DNA from 3 places in the Micromonospora sp. NPDC050187 genome. Region 3 is predicted to be linked to each of the others. Evidence: riboswitches for the same ligand, from Rfam matches in the RefSeq annotation. Region 3 holds a riboswitch; each other region holds the start of a gene.
What was found. A riboswitch is a leader RNA that binds a small molecule or an ion and turns the genes downstream of it on or off. The one in region 3 is predicted to bind cobalamin.
Positions count from the first base shown of each region.

Region 1: linked by a shared signal. The riboswitch ahead of ACIBJE_RS24815 (ABC transporter substrate-binding protein) and the one ahead of bluB (5,6-dimethylbenzimidazole synthase) in region 3 are both predicted to bind cobalamin.
Region 2: linked by a shared signal. The riboswitch ahead of ACIBJE_RS05445 (energy-coupling factor ABC transporter permease) and the one ahead of bluB (5,6-dimethylbenzimidazole synthase) in region 3 are both predicted to bind cobalamin.

Region 1 is NZ_JBITJH010000019.1:53,088-56,350, reverse strand. Features, by position in the region: gene ACIBJE_RS24825 (molybdopterin-dependent oxidoreductase) at 1-889, shown strand, start outside; gene ACIBJE_RS24820 (hypothetical protein) at 882-1,334, shown strand; cobalamin riboswitch at 1,422-1,545, shown strand; gene ACIBJE_RS24815 (ABC transporter substrate-binding protein) at 1,856-3,263, shown strand, end outside.
Region 2 is NZ_JBITJH010000002.1:516,314-519,576, forward strand. Features, by position in the region: gene ACIBJE_RS05440 (ABC transporter substrate-binding protein) at 1-782, opposite strand, end outside; cobalamin riboswitch at 1,010-1,180, shown strand; gene ACIBJE_RS05445 (energy-coupling factor ABC transporter permease) at 1,210-1,890, shown strand; gene ACIBJE_RS05450 (energy-coupling factor ABC transporter substrate-binding protein) at 1,887-2,204, shown strand; gene cbiQ (cobalt ECF transporter T component CbiQ) at 2,204-2,950, shown strand; gene ACIBJE_RS05460 (energy-coupling factor ABC transporter ATP-binding protein) at 2,968-3,263, shown strand, end outside.
Region 3 is NZ_JBITJH010000005.1:114,277-117,539, forward strand. Features, by position in the region: gene ACIBJE_RS10230 (crotonase/enoyl-CoA hydratase family protein) at 50-811, opposite strand; gene ACIBJE_RS10235 (EamA family transporter) at 896-1,807, opposite strand; cobalamin riboswitch at 1,888-2,063, shown strand; gene bluB (5,6-dimethylbenzimidazole synthase) at 2,113-2,739, shown strand; gene ACIBJE_RS10245 (Rieske 2Fe-2S domain-containing protein) at 3,009-3,263, shown strand, end outside.

The DNA.
Region 1 (3,263 bases), on a different contig from region 3:
GCTGCTGCTGTTGGTGGGCGGAATCCTCTTCCAGACGGTCACCGGACTGCTCAACATCCAGTACGCGTACCTGTTCGGGTTCGACTTCTACACCGCGCACTGGTACGGCGCCTGGATCTTCACCGCCGCCCTGGTCACGCACGTGGCGATCAAGCTTCCTCGGATGATCTCCGCGCTGCGGGGCCCGAGCATGGCGCGTACCACGCTGGGGGAGACCAGGCCGGAGCCGGCGGATCCGGACGGGCTGGTAGCCCGACGGCCCGGCCCGGCGACGATGAGCCGGCGTGGTGTTCTCGCCCTGACCGGGGGCGGCGCGTTGCTGTTGGCGGCGCTGACCGTCGGGCAGACCATGGACGGAGTGCTGCGCAGGACCGCGCTGCTGCTACCCCGGGGCCGGCAGCCCGACGAAGGACCGAACGGATTCCCGGTCAACCGGACCGCGGCCGCGGCCGGTGTCCGACCCGCCGACACCGGGGCCGAGTGGCGGCTGACGGTGCGCGGCGGCGACCGCACGGTGGAGGTGGACCGCGGCGGCCTGCTCGCGATGACGCAGCACACCGCAGACCTGCCGATCGCCTGCGTCGAGGGCTGGTCGACGGAGCAGACCTGGACCGGGGTGCGGCTACGGGACCTCGCCGCTCTGGTCGGCGCGCCCGACAACGCCCTGGCGAGGGTCGAGTCGTTGGAACGGGTCGGGCTGTTCCGTCGGGCCCGGTTGCAGGCCAACCAGGTCCGCCACCCCGACTCGCTGCTCGCCCTGCGGGTCAACGGGGTCGACCTCTCGGCCGATCACGGCTACCCCGCGCGGATCATCGTGCCGGCGCTGCCCGGCGTGCACTGCACGAAGTGGGTCCGGAGAATCACCTTCGAGGAACGGCCCGATGACTGAGTTCCGGCGTGGCTACGGTGCCGCGCCCTGGCACCTGCTGCTCCTGCTCGGCTGCTTCGCGCTGACCGGCTGGATAGCGCTGCGGCTGTCCGGGGAGCCGACTGCGGGCCGGATGCTGCTCTGGTTCCTCGGCGCGGTCATTGTCCACGATCTGCTCCTGTTCCCGGTCTACGCACTGGTCGATCGGACGCTGCGTGCCGTGATGGGCCGTCCGGACCGCCGCTCTGCGCTGAACCACGTACGGGTGCCCGCGCTCGCCTCCGGGTTGCTCCTGCTGGTCTACCTTCCCGGCATCCTCGGACTCGGCGGGGACACCTACACGGCCGCGACCGGCCTGATCCCGCAGCCGCTGCTGGCCCGCTGGCTGGCGGTCAGCGCGGCGATCTTCGCCGTCAGCGCGATCGTCTACGCGCGCCGGTGGGCACGGCTCGGCCGTTCCGGATGACCGCGATCGCGGACGTGGCGCAGGACACAGTCGACAGTCCTATGCGGATCACAGCATGCCCTTGCTAGGGTCAGCCCGCGACGTGTGAGGGAAGCCGGTGTGAATCCGGCATGGTCCTCGCCACTGTGACCGGTCAGTGATCCCCGAGTAGGCCACTGGGCGCAAGCCTGGGAAGGCCGGGGCGAACGTTGATCCGGAAGTCAGGATACCTCCACTCGTACTCATCGGCGATGATCTACGAAGGATGGATCAGATGCACACCTCCTCGTCCGGTGCTCGCGCGTCAACCGCTGTCTGCCTGGTTGCGCTTCGAACGACGCTCCCGTCGGAGTCGGCCCCGGAGCCGCTGAGTTGCCTGCACGGTGGGCTGTCCTGACTGCTGTGGGGCGCCCGTTGCGCCCAGCGCGGTGCTGTCCGCCCGTGTGTCTTCTCGGGTCCGCGATTCCTTCACCCTGCCGCCGGTCGGTCCCTGCGGCAGACCGTTGCGGGCTCCACCTTCGCCCGAGCAAGGAGCTTGTGACGTGAACAGACGCAGCGACCACGCGGGGAGGGCCGCCGACCGGCGCGCGTTGCTCAAGAGTGTGCTGTCCGGCGCTGTGCTGCTCGGTGTGCCCGGACTGACCGGATGCCAGACGCAGGAACCGACGGCAGCGCAGGGCGGGGCACCCCGCCGTGGCGGGAACCTGCGGGTCGTCACCTCGGGGGCAAGCACCACCGACGACGTGCTCGACCCGCATCTGGCCGGGTCGTGGGGCGGTGGAGCGGTGGCGAAGAACATCTTCGACAAGTTGGTCGCCTACAACGACGACCTGACCCTGCGCCCCCGGTTAGCCGAGCGTCTGGAGCCGAACGCCGACGGCACGGTCTGGCGGATCGTGCTGCGTAAGGGCGTGCTCTGGCATGACGGCAAGCCGCTGACCGCCGATGACGTCCTCTGGAGCGTCAAGCGGATCATCGACCCGGCGAACAAGCTACCGGCCGCCGCCGACCTCGCCATGGTCGACCTCGCCGGATCCCGCCGCGTCGACGACCTGACGGTGGAGTTGCGCATGAAGCAACCGATGGCCGACCTCGGGGCGCTACTGGCAGGCTGGTACGTCTACGTGATCCAGAACGGCACCACCAGCTTCGACCGGACGCACCCGCCCGTCGGCACCGGCCCGTTCCGGTTCGACAGCTGGACGCCGGGCGAACGAACCCGTCTGGTGCGCAACGACCGGTACTGGGAGCCGGGAAGACCCTACGTCGACAGCGTGGAGATCCTCCTCGCTGCGGACGCTGACGCCCGACTCAACGTGTTCCTCTCCGGGCGGGCCGACGTCGTGCACCAGTTGTCCCACGTGCAGGCCAAGGCCCAGCAGGGCAACCGGAAACTCGGTATTCGTCAGTCACCGGTCGGGACCATGCACGCGTTCAACATGCTCATCGACCGCGAACCGTTCGACGACCCCAGGGTGCGCGAGGCGTTGAAGCTGACGGTGGATCGCAAGGCCATCGTCGACGCGGTGTTGTTCGGCTACGGCGAGGTCGGCAACGACCTGTACGGCAAAGGCGCACCGAACTACGCCGACTCGATCCCGCAGCGACCCCACGACCCTCAGCGCGCGCGGGCGCTGCTCCGCGAGGCCGGCAAGGAGAACCTGAGAGTCACCCTGCACACCGCCGATGTCACTCCCGGGTACGTGCAGGCGGCGCTGCTCTTCGCCGAGCAGGCCAAGCAGGCGGGCATCACCATCGAGGTGGTGAAGTCCGAGCGGTCGTCGTACTGGACCGACGTGTACCTCAAGCAGCCCTTCACCCAGACCGGGTGGGGTAGCTACGCCCTGGAGTGGTTCTACGGCCAGGCGGTCGTGTCCGACGCGCTCAGCAACGAGACCGCCTGGAAACGCCCGGCGTGGGACGCGAAGTTCGCCGTCGCACGCGGCACCA
Region 2 (3,263 bases), on a different contig from region 3:
ACCCGGTAGCCGGACCGCCCCTCGAACCCGGAGGCGAGCTTCGGAGCCAGCTCGGCGGCGTCGAACTCGCCGGCCCGCATCCGCTGGGCGCGGACGTTGTCGTCGGGGACGAACGCCACCACCACGCCGGAGTTCGCCGGCTTGCCGCCCCAGTACCGCTCGTTGGCGGCGAGCACCAGCCGGTCGCCCGGGGTCCAGGAGGTCACCCGGTACGGGCCGGTGCCCACCGGCTTGCGGTTGAAGGCGGCCTTGTTGACGTCCTGCCCGGCGAGGGCCTTCGCCGGCACGATGCCCAGCGCGAGGCGCTGGAGGAACGGCGCGTAAGCGTACTCGAGGGTGAAGACCACGGTCGACGGGTCGGGTGCGGCGACGGAGGCGAGCATGTCCAGGTCGGAGCGGAGCGTCGAGTCGACCTTCGGGTCCAGCACCGCCTGGTAGGTGAAGACCACGTCCTGTGCGGTCAGCGGGGTGCCGTCGTGGAAGACCACCCCGTCGCGCAGCTTCGCCGTGACGGTCCGCCCGTCGGCCGACACGGTCGGCAGCTCGCGGGCCAGGGCCGGCACGAGCTGGTTGCGCTCGTCGCGGGCGACCAGGCCGTCGAAGATCAGCGAGCCGCCGTCGACGCCGTAGTTCAGCACCGGGTTGAGCGTGTCCGGCTCGCCCGCCGTCGCCACCACGAGCGGGGCACCGCCGTCGCCGGTGGCGGTGTCCGTCGGGGACGAGCAGGCGGAGAGGGCGAGAAGACCGGCGGCGAACAGCGCCACCATCCGCGCAGACCGCAAGGGGCTCCTCTTTCCTGGTCGACGACGTGGCGGTCGCATGCACGCCGCGGGGCAATCCTGGCGTAGTTGCCAACGATTGGCAACAGCAGCCCAAGGAGTGGTCGTCACACCGTCGACCCTCAGCTGACCTGCTCCTCGGACACCACCGACGGCGAGCGGCGACGCCGGCGACCGCCGGCTGTCCGCCGGGGATGGATCACCACTCTTGCCCCGCCGGTCGCCGGTCGATAGCCTCTCGCCGTCAAGGTGCTCGGGAAGCCGGTGGAAGACCGGCGCGGCCCTCGCCACTGTGACCGGGGAGTGACCTCCGACTTGCGCCACTAGGCCGACGGCCTGGGAAGGCCGGAGGAAGCATCGATCCGGGAGCCAGGAGACCGGCCTTGACGGTGTGATCTCGTCCACGAGGTGCTGGAGAGGAAGGTCTTCTGTGCACATCGCCGAGGGGTACCTACCCCCGGTGCAGGCAGCCGCATGGTTCGCGGTGTCCGCACCCTTCGTCGTCCACGGCAGCCGGGCTTTGGTCCGGCAGGTCCGCGAGGACCCTGAGTCGAAGTTGTTGCTGGGAGCGGCGGGCGCCTTCACCTTCGCGCTCTCGGCCCTGAAGATCCCGTCGGTGACCGGGTCCTGTTCCCACCCCACCGGCACCGGCCTCGGCGCGGTGCTGTTCCGACCGCCGGTGATGAGCGTCCTCGGCGGCATCGTGCTGCTGTTCCAGGCGGTCCTGCTGGCCCACGGCGGGCTGAGCACGCTGGGCGCCAACATCTTCTCGATGGCGATCGTCGGCCCCTGGGTGGCCTACGGCGTCTACCTGCTGGCCCGCCGCCTCGGCGGCAGTCTGGACGTGGCGGTGTTCCTGGCCGCCGCGTTGGGCGGCCTGGCGACCTACTGCGTCACCAGCGTGCAGCTCGCCCTCGCGTTCCCCGACCCGGCGTCCGGCTTCCTCGGCGCGGTGGCGAAGTTCGGCAGCATCTTCGCCGTCACCCAGATCCCCCTGGCGATCAGCGAGGGCCTGCTGTCGGTGCTGGTGGTGCGGCTGCTCACCCGGGTCAGCGGCGACGAACTGCGGCGCCTCGGCGTGCTGCGCAAGCCCCAGGAGGTGTCGGCGTGAAGCGCTTCGGACGGGTCAACCTGCTCCTGCTGCTGGCGGTGGTCGCGCTGGCGGTGGCCCCGCTGGTGCTCGGGCTCGGCGGTTCGGCGGAGGAGCCGTTCGCCGGGGCGGACGCCCAGGCCGAGGAGACGATCGTCGCCGACCACCCGGACTACGAGCCGTGGTTCTCCTCCATCTACGAGCCGCCCTCGGGTGAGATCGAGTCGGGCCTGTTCGCCCTCCAGGCGGCGGTGGGCGCCGGCTTCCTCGGCTACTACTTCGGGGTCGCCCGCACCCGACAGCGGCTGCGCGACGCCGACGCCTCCGCCGGCTAGTGTTCGCCCTCGACGTCGCCGCGCACACCGGTCCCTGGCGGCTACGGCACCCGGGCGAGAAGGCACTGCTGGCGCTGGGCCTGCTGGTGTGCGCGGTGGCCCTGCCCACGTGGCCGGGGGCCGCGTTGGCGGGCACCGCCGCCGCGCTGCTGCTGGTCGGTCCGGCCCGGGTCCCCGTGCCGGTGCTGCTGCGGGCGGCCCGGGTGCCGGCACTGTTCATCGCCACCTCCGCGCTGCCGCTGCTCGTCTCCGTGCACTCCCCGACCCGGCTGGGCTGGGACCCGGCCGGCGTCGGGGTGGCGGCCACGACGACCGGCCGGGCGGCGGCGGCCCTGCTGTGCCTGCTGCTGTTCAGCGCCACCACTCCCCTGTCCGACGTCCTGCCGAGGCTGGTCCGGCTCGGGGTGCCGGCGGCGGTGACCGAGGTCGCCGCGCTGACGTACCGGATGCTGTTCCTGCTGGTCGACAGCGTGCGCGCGGTACGGGAGGCGCAGGCGGCGCGGTTGGGCTACCGGACCTGGCGCACGGCGCACCGGTCGCTGGCCGGGCAGGCGGGGGCGATCTTCGTCCGGGCCTTCACCCGGGCCCGCCGGCTTGAGGAGGGACTGGCGATGCGGGGCTACACCGGTTCACTGGCGGTGCAGGTGGAGCCCCGGCGGCTCTCCCCGGCCTTCGTGGTCGCGTCCGTCGCGCTGCTGGCGTCGATCGTGGCGCTGACCGTCGTCACCGGTGAACCGTGGCGGTGACCGGTCCGCTGCTGCGGATGTCCGGGGTGGACTTCGCCTACCAGCCCCGCCAGCCCGTGCTCACCGGGGTCGACCTGACCGTCCTGCCCGGTCAGCGGCTGGCCGTGGTGGGGCCCAACGGCGGCGGGAAGACCACCCTGTTCCGGCTGGCGGTCGGCGCGCTCGCCCCGGACGCCGGGCGGATCGAGGTGGCCGGGACACCGGTGCGGCGAACCCGGTCGGGCCTGCTGGAGCTGCGGCAGCGGGTGCAGCTGGTGCTCCAGGATCCCGACGACCAGCTGTTCTCCGCCAGCGTCCGCCAGGACGTCTCGTT
Region 3 (3,263 bases):
GGGGACCGGGTGCCAGCACGAGTCGCGGTGCGGCTGGCCGGGCCGGTGCTCAGTGGACCGGAGTGCCGTGCCGGCCCGCTCCGCCGCCGAAGCGGGCGATGCCGTCGGCCGCCTCGGCGAGGGAGTCGACGCCGTAGGCCAGCTCGACGGCCATCGCCTCGGCTTCCGGGCGACCCGCGCCGGCCCGTACCGCGGCCCGGTCGTTGCGCAGGCAGCGCTGCGGCGCGCGGGCGATCCCGGCGGCCAGCCGCTCGGCCTCCGCGCGGGCCGTGCCGGGCGCGACCAGCCGGTTCACCAACCCCATGGCGTACGCCTCGTCCGCCGGCACCGGTCGGCCGGTGAGGATCAGGTCCATCGCCCGGCTCTCACCGATCAGCCGGGGCAGGCGTACCGTTCCGCCGTCGACCAGCGGCACGCCCCACCGTCGGCAGAAGACCCCGAGCACCGCGTCGGACTCGGCGACCCGCAGGTCGCACCAGAGGGCCAGTTCCAGGCCGCCGGCCACGGCGTACCCGGAGATCGCGGCGACGACCGGCTTGGTCAGCGACATCCGGGTCGGACCCATCGGGCCGTCCCCCTCGGATTCCACGCGGTTGCCGCTCGGCGTACCGATGGCCTTGAGGTCGGCACCGGCGCAGAAGGTGCCGCCCGCTCCCCAGAGCACGGCCACGGCGGCGGTCGGGTCGGCGTCGAAGGCGCGGAACGCGTCGGCGAGGGCCCGGGCGGTCGGGCCGTCGACGGCGTTGCGGACCGCCGGCCGGTCCAGGATCACCGTGGTCACCGGTCCGTCGCGTTCGACCCGCACACCCATCGGACCAGGATGGCCGGCCCCTGGCGCGCCGCGCCAGACACGCGACGCCGCGTCGTCGGGCGCGGTGACCCGGGCGGGCCGTCGTCAGGTCCGGTCGGGGCGGACCAGGGTGGCACCGAGCGCGGCACCGACCACGCAGGCCACCCCGAGGAACTGAGGCCAGGCCAGCAGCTCGCCGAGGAGGACCAGCCCGACCAGCGCGCCGATCGCCGGTTCGAGGCTCAACAGCACCGCGAAGACCCGGGCCGGCATCCGGCGCAGCGCGGACATCTCCGCCGAGTACGGCAGCACCGACGACAGCAGCGCCACGCCGACGCCGAGCAGCAGGATCCACGGGTCGAGCAGTGCGGTGCCGCTGTCCGCGACGCCGAACGGCAGCACGGCGAGTGCGCCGACGGCCATGCCCAGGGCCAGCCCCCGGGTGCCGGGGACCCGCTTGCTGACCGCCCCGCCGAACACCACGTAGCCGGCCCAGCCGACGGCGGTGCAGACGCAGAAGAGCAGCCCGAGGCCGTCGACCGACGCCCCGCCCAGGCCACTGATCAGCAGGACGCCGCTGCCGGCCAGCACCGCCCAGCCGGCGTCGAGCAGCCGACGGCTGCCGGCCAGCCCCACCAGCAGCGGCCCGGCGAAGCCGATGGTCACCGCCACGCCCAGCGGCACCCGGTGCAGCGCGGCGTAGAAGCTGAGGTTCATCAACGCGAGCATCAGGCCGAAGCCGACCACCAGGCCGCCGGTACGCCAGCCCAGCCGCAGCCCGGGACGGGCGATCGCGAGCAGGATCAGCGCGGCGAAGCCGAGCCGCAGCGTGGTGGTGCCACCGGGGCTGGTGGTGCCGAACAGCTGCTTGGCCACGGCCGCGCCGAGTTGGGTGGAGAACATCCCGAGCAGCATCAGCACCGGCGGCGGTACGGCGTCGGGGCGACCGACCACGCCGACGAGCCGGGCGACGGTGGCGGTGGGAACCGGCTCTGGACGGAGGGCGTGCGCGTACATGGGAGCAGCATGTCGTGCGATCCGTCAGGAGGGCGACCGGAATCCCGTCCGCCGGCTACCATGCTGGCGGCACGACACAGTGAGGTGCCCCGCGCGAGCGGGGAGAATCGGGAAGCCGGTGCGAATCCGGCACGGGCCCGCCGCGGTGACCGGGGAGCCACCGTCCACGCGCGAGCAGCGCAGCCACTGGTCCGCAACGGGCTGGGAAGGCGGACGGCACGGCGTCGATCCGGGAGTCCGAAGACCGGCCTCGCGTCACGCGCCCACCCCTGCCCGGGTGGGCCGAGCGCAGCGGGAGCCTGCCCATGAACCTGTACGACGTCATCCACCGCCGCCGGGACGTACGCGCCCAGTTCACCGGGGAACCGGTGCCCGACGAGGCCCTGCACCGGGTGCTGACCGCGGCGCACGCCGCACCGAGCGTCGGCTACTCCCAGCCCTGGGACTTCGTCGTGGTGCGGGACGCCGACACCCGGCGCCGCTTCCACGAGCACGTCCGGACCGAACGGGACGTCTTCGCCGCCACCCTGGCGGGGGAGGCGGCCGAACGGTTCGCCCGGATCAAGATCGACGGCGTGCTGGAGTCCACCCTGTCGATCGTGGTCACCCACGACCAGTCGCGGGGCGGGCCGGCGGTGCTCGGCCGGCACGCCATCGCCGACACCGGCCTCTACTCGACCTGCCTGGCCATCCAGAACCTCTGGCTCGCCGCCACGGCCGAGGGACTCGGCGTCGGCTGGGTCTCCTTCTACCGGGAGCCCTGGCTGGCCGACCTGCTCGGCATCCCTGCCGGCATCCGGCCGGTCGCCTGGCTCTGCCTCGGTCCGGTGACCCACTTCGAGACCGTGCCGGACCTGGCCCGGCACGGCTGGCGGCAGGCCCGCCCGCTCGCCGAGGCCATCCACCACGACCGTTGGACACCGCACCCCTGACCCTTCCGCTCGCTCCCCCGCCCCGCCCCGCTCCCCCGCCCCGCCTCGCGCGGTCGGCTCGCGCGGTCGATCAAGAAGTTCGCGTCAGCAGCTGTCGCGTGTCGTGACGCCAACCTCTTGATCAACGGGCGCGCGGGGCGGCTGGGTCGGGGCGCGGGGGGCGGGGGGCGGCTGGGTCGGGGGAGGGGGGGTGCCCGGTCATGTCGGGCGGCGGTGAGTTCGTCACCGCCGCCCGGTTTGCCGGCTCCCGAACCGGGAAGTCGGTACGGGTGCGAGCACTTCTGATGAAGATCGAGCAGTCGGCCGGCCTGGACCGGGTCGGCGACCGCCTCCAGCGGGCGGTGCAGGCCACCCTCCGACCGCAGCGCGTCCGCGACCTGCTGCACGGGGTGTGGCTGGGACATCCGCTGCATCCGGCGATGGTGCAGGTGCCGGTCGGCGCGTGGATCAGCGCCGCCGTCCTCGACGCGATGCCCGGCCAGCGGCGCGCGGCGACCGCACTGGTGGCCGTCGGTACGGCCAGC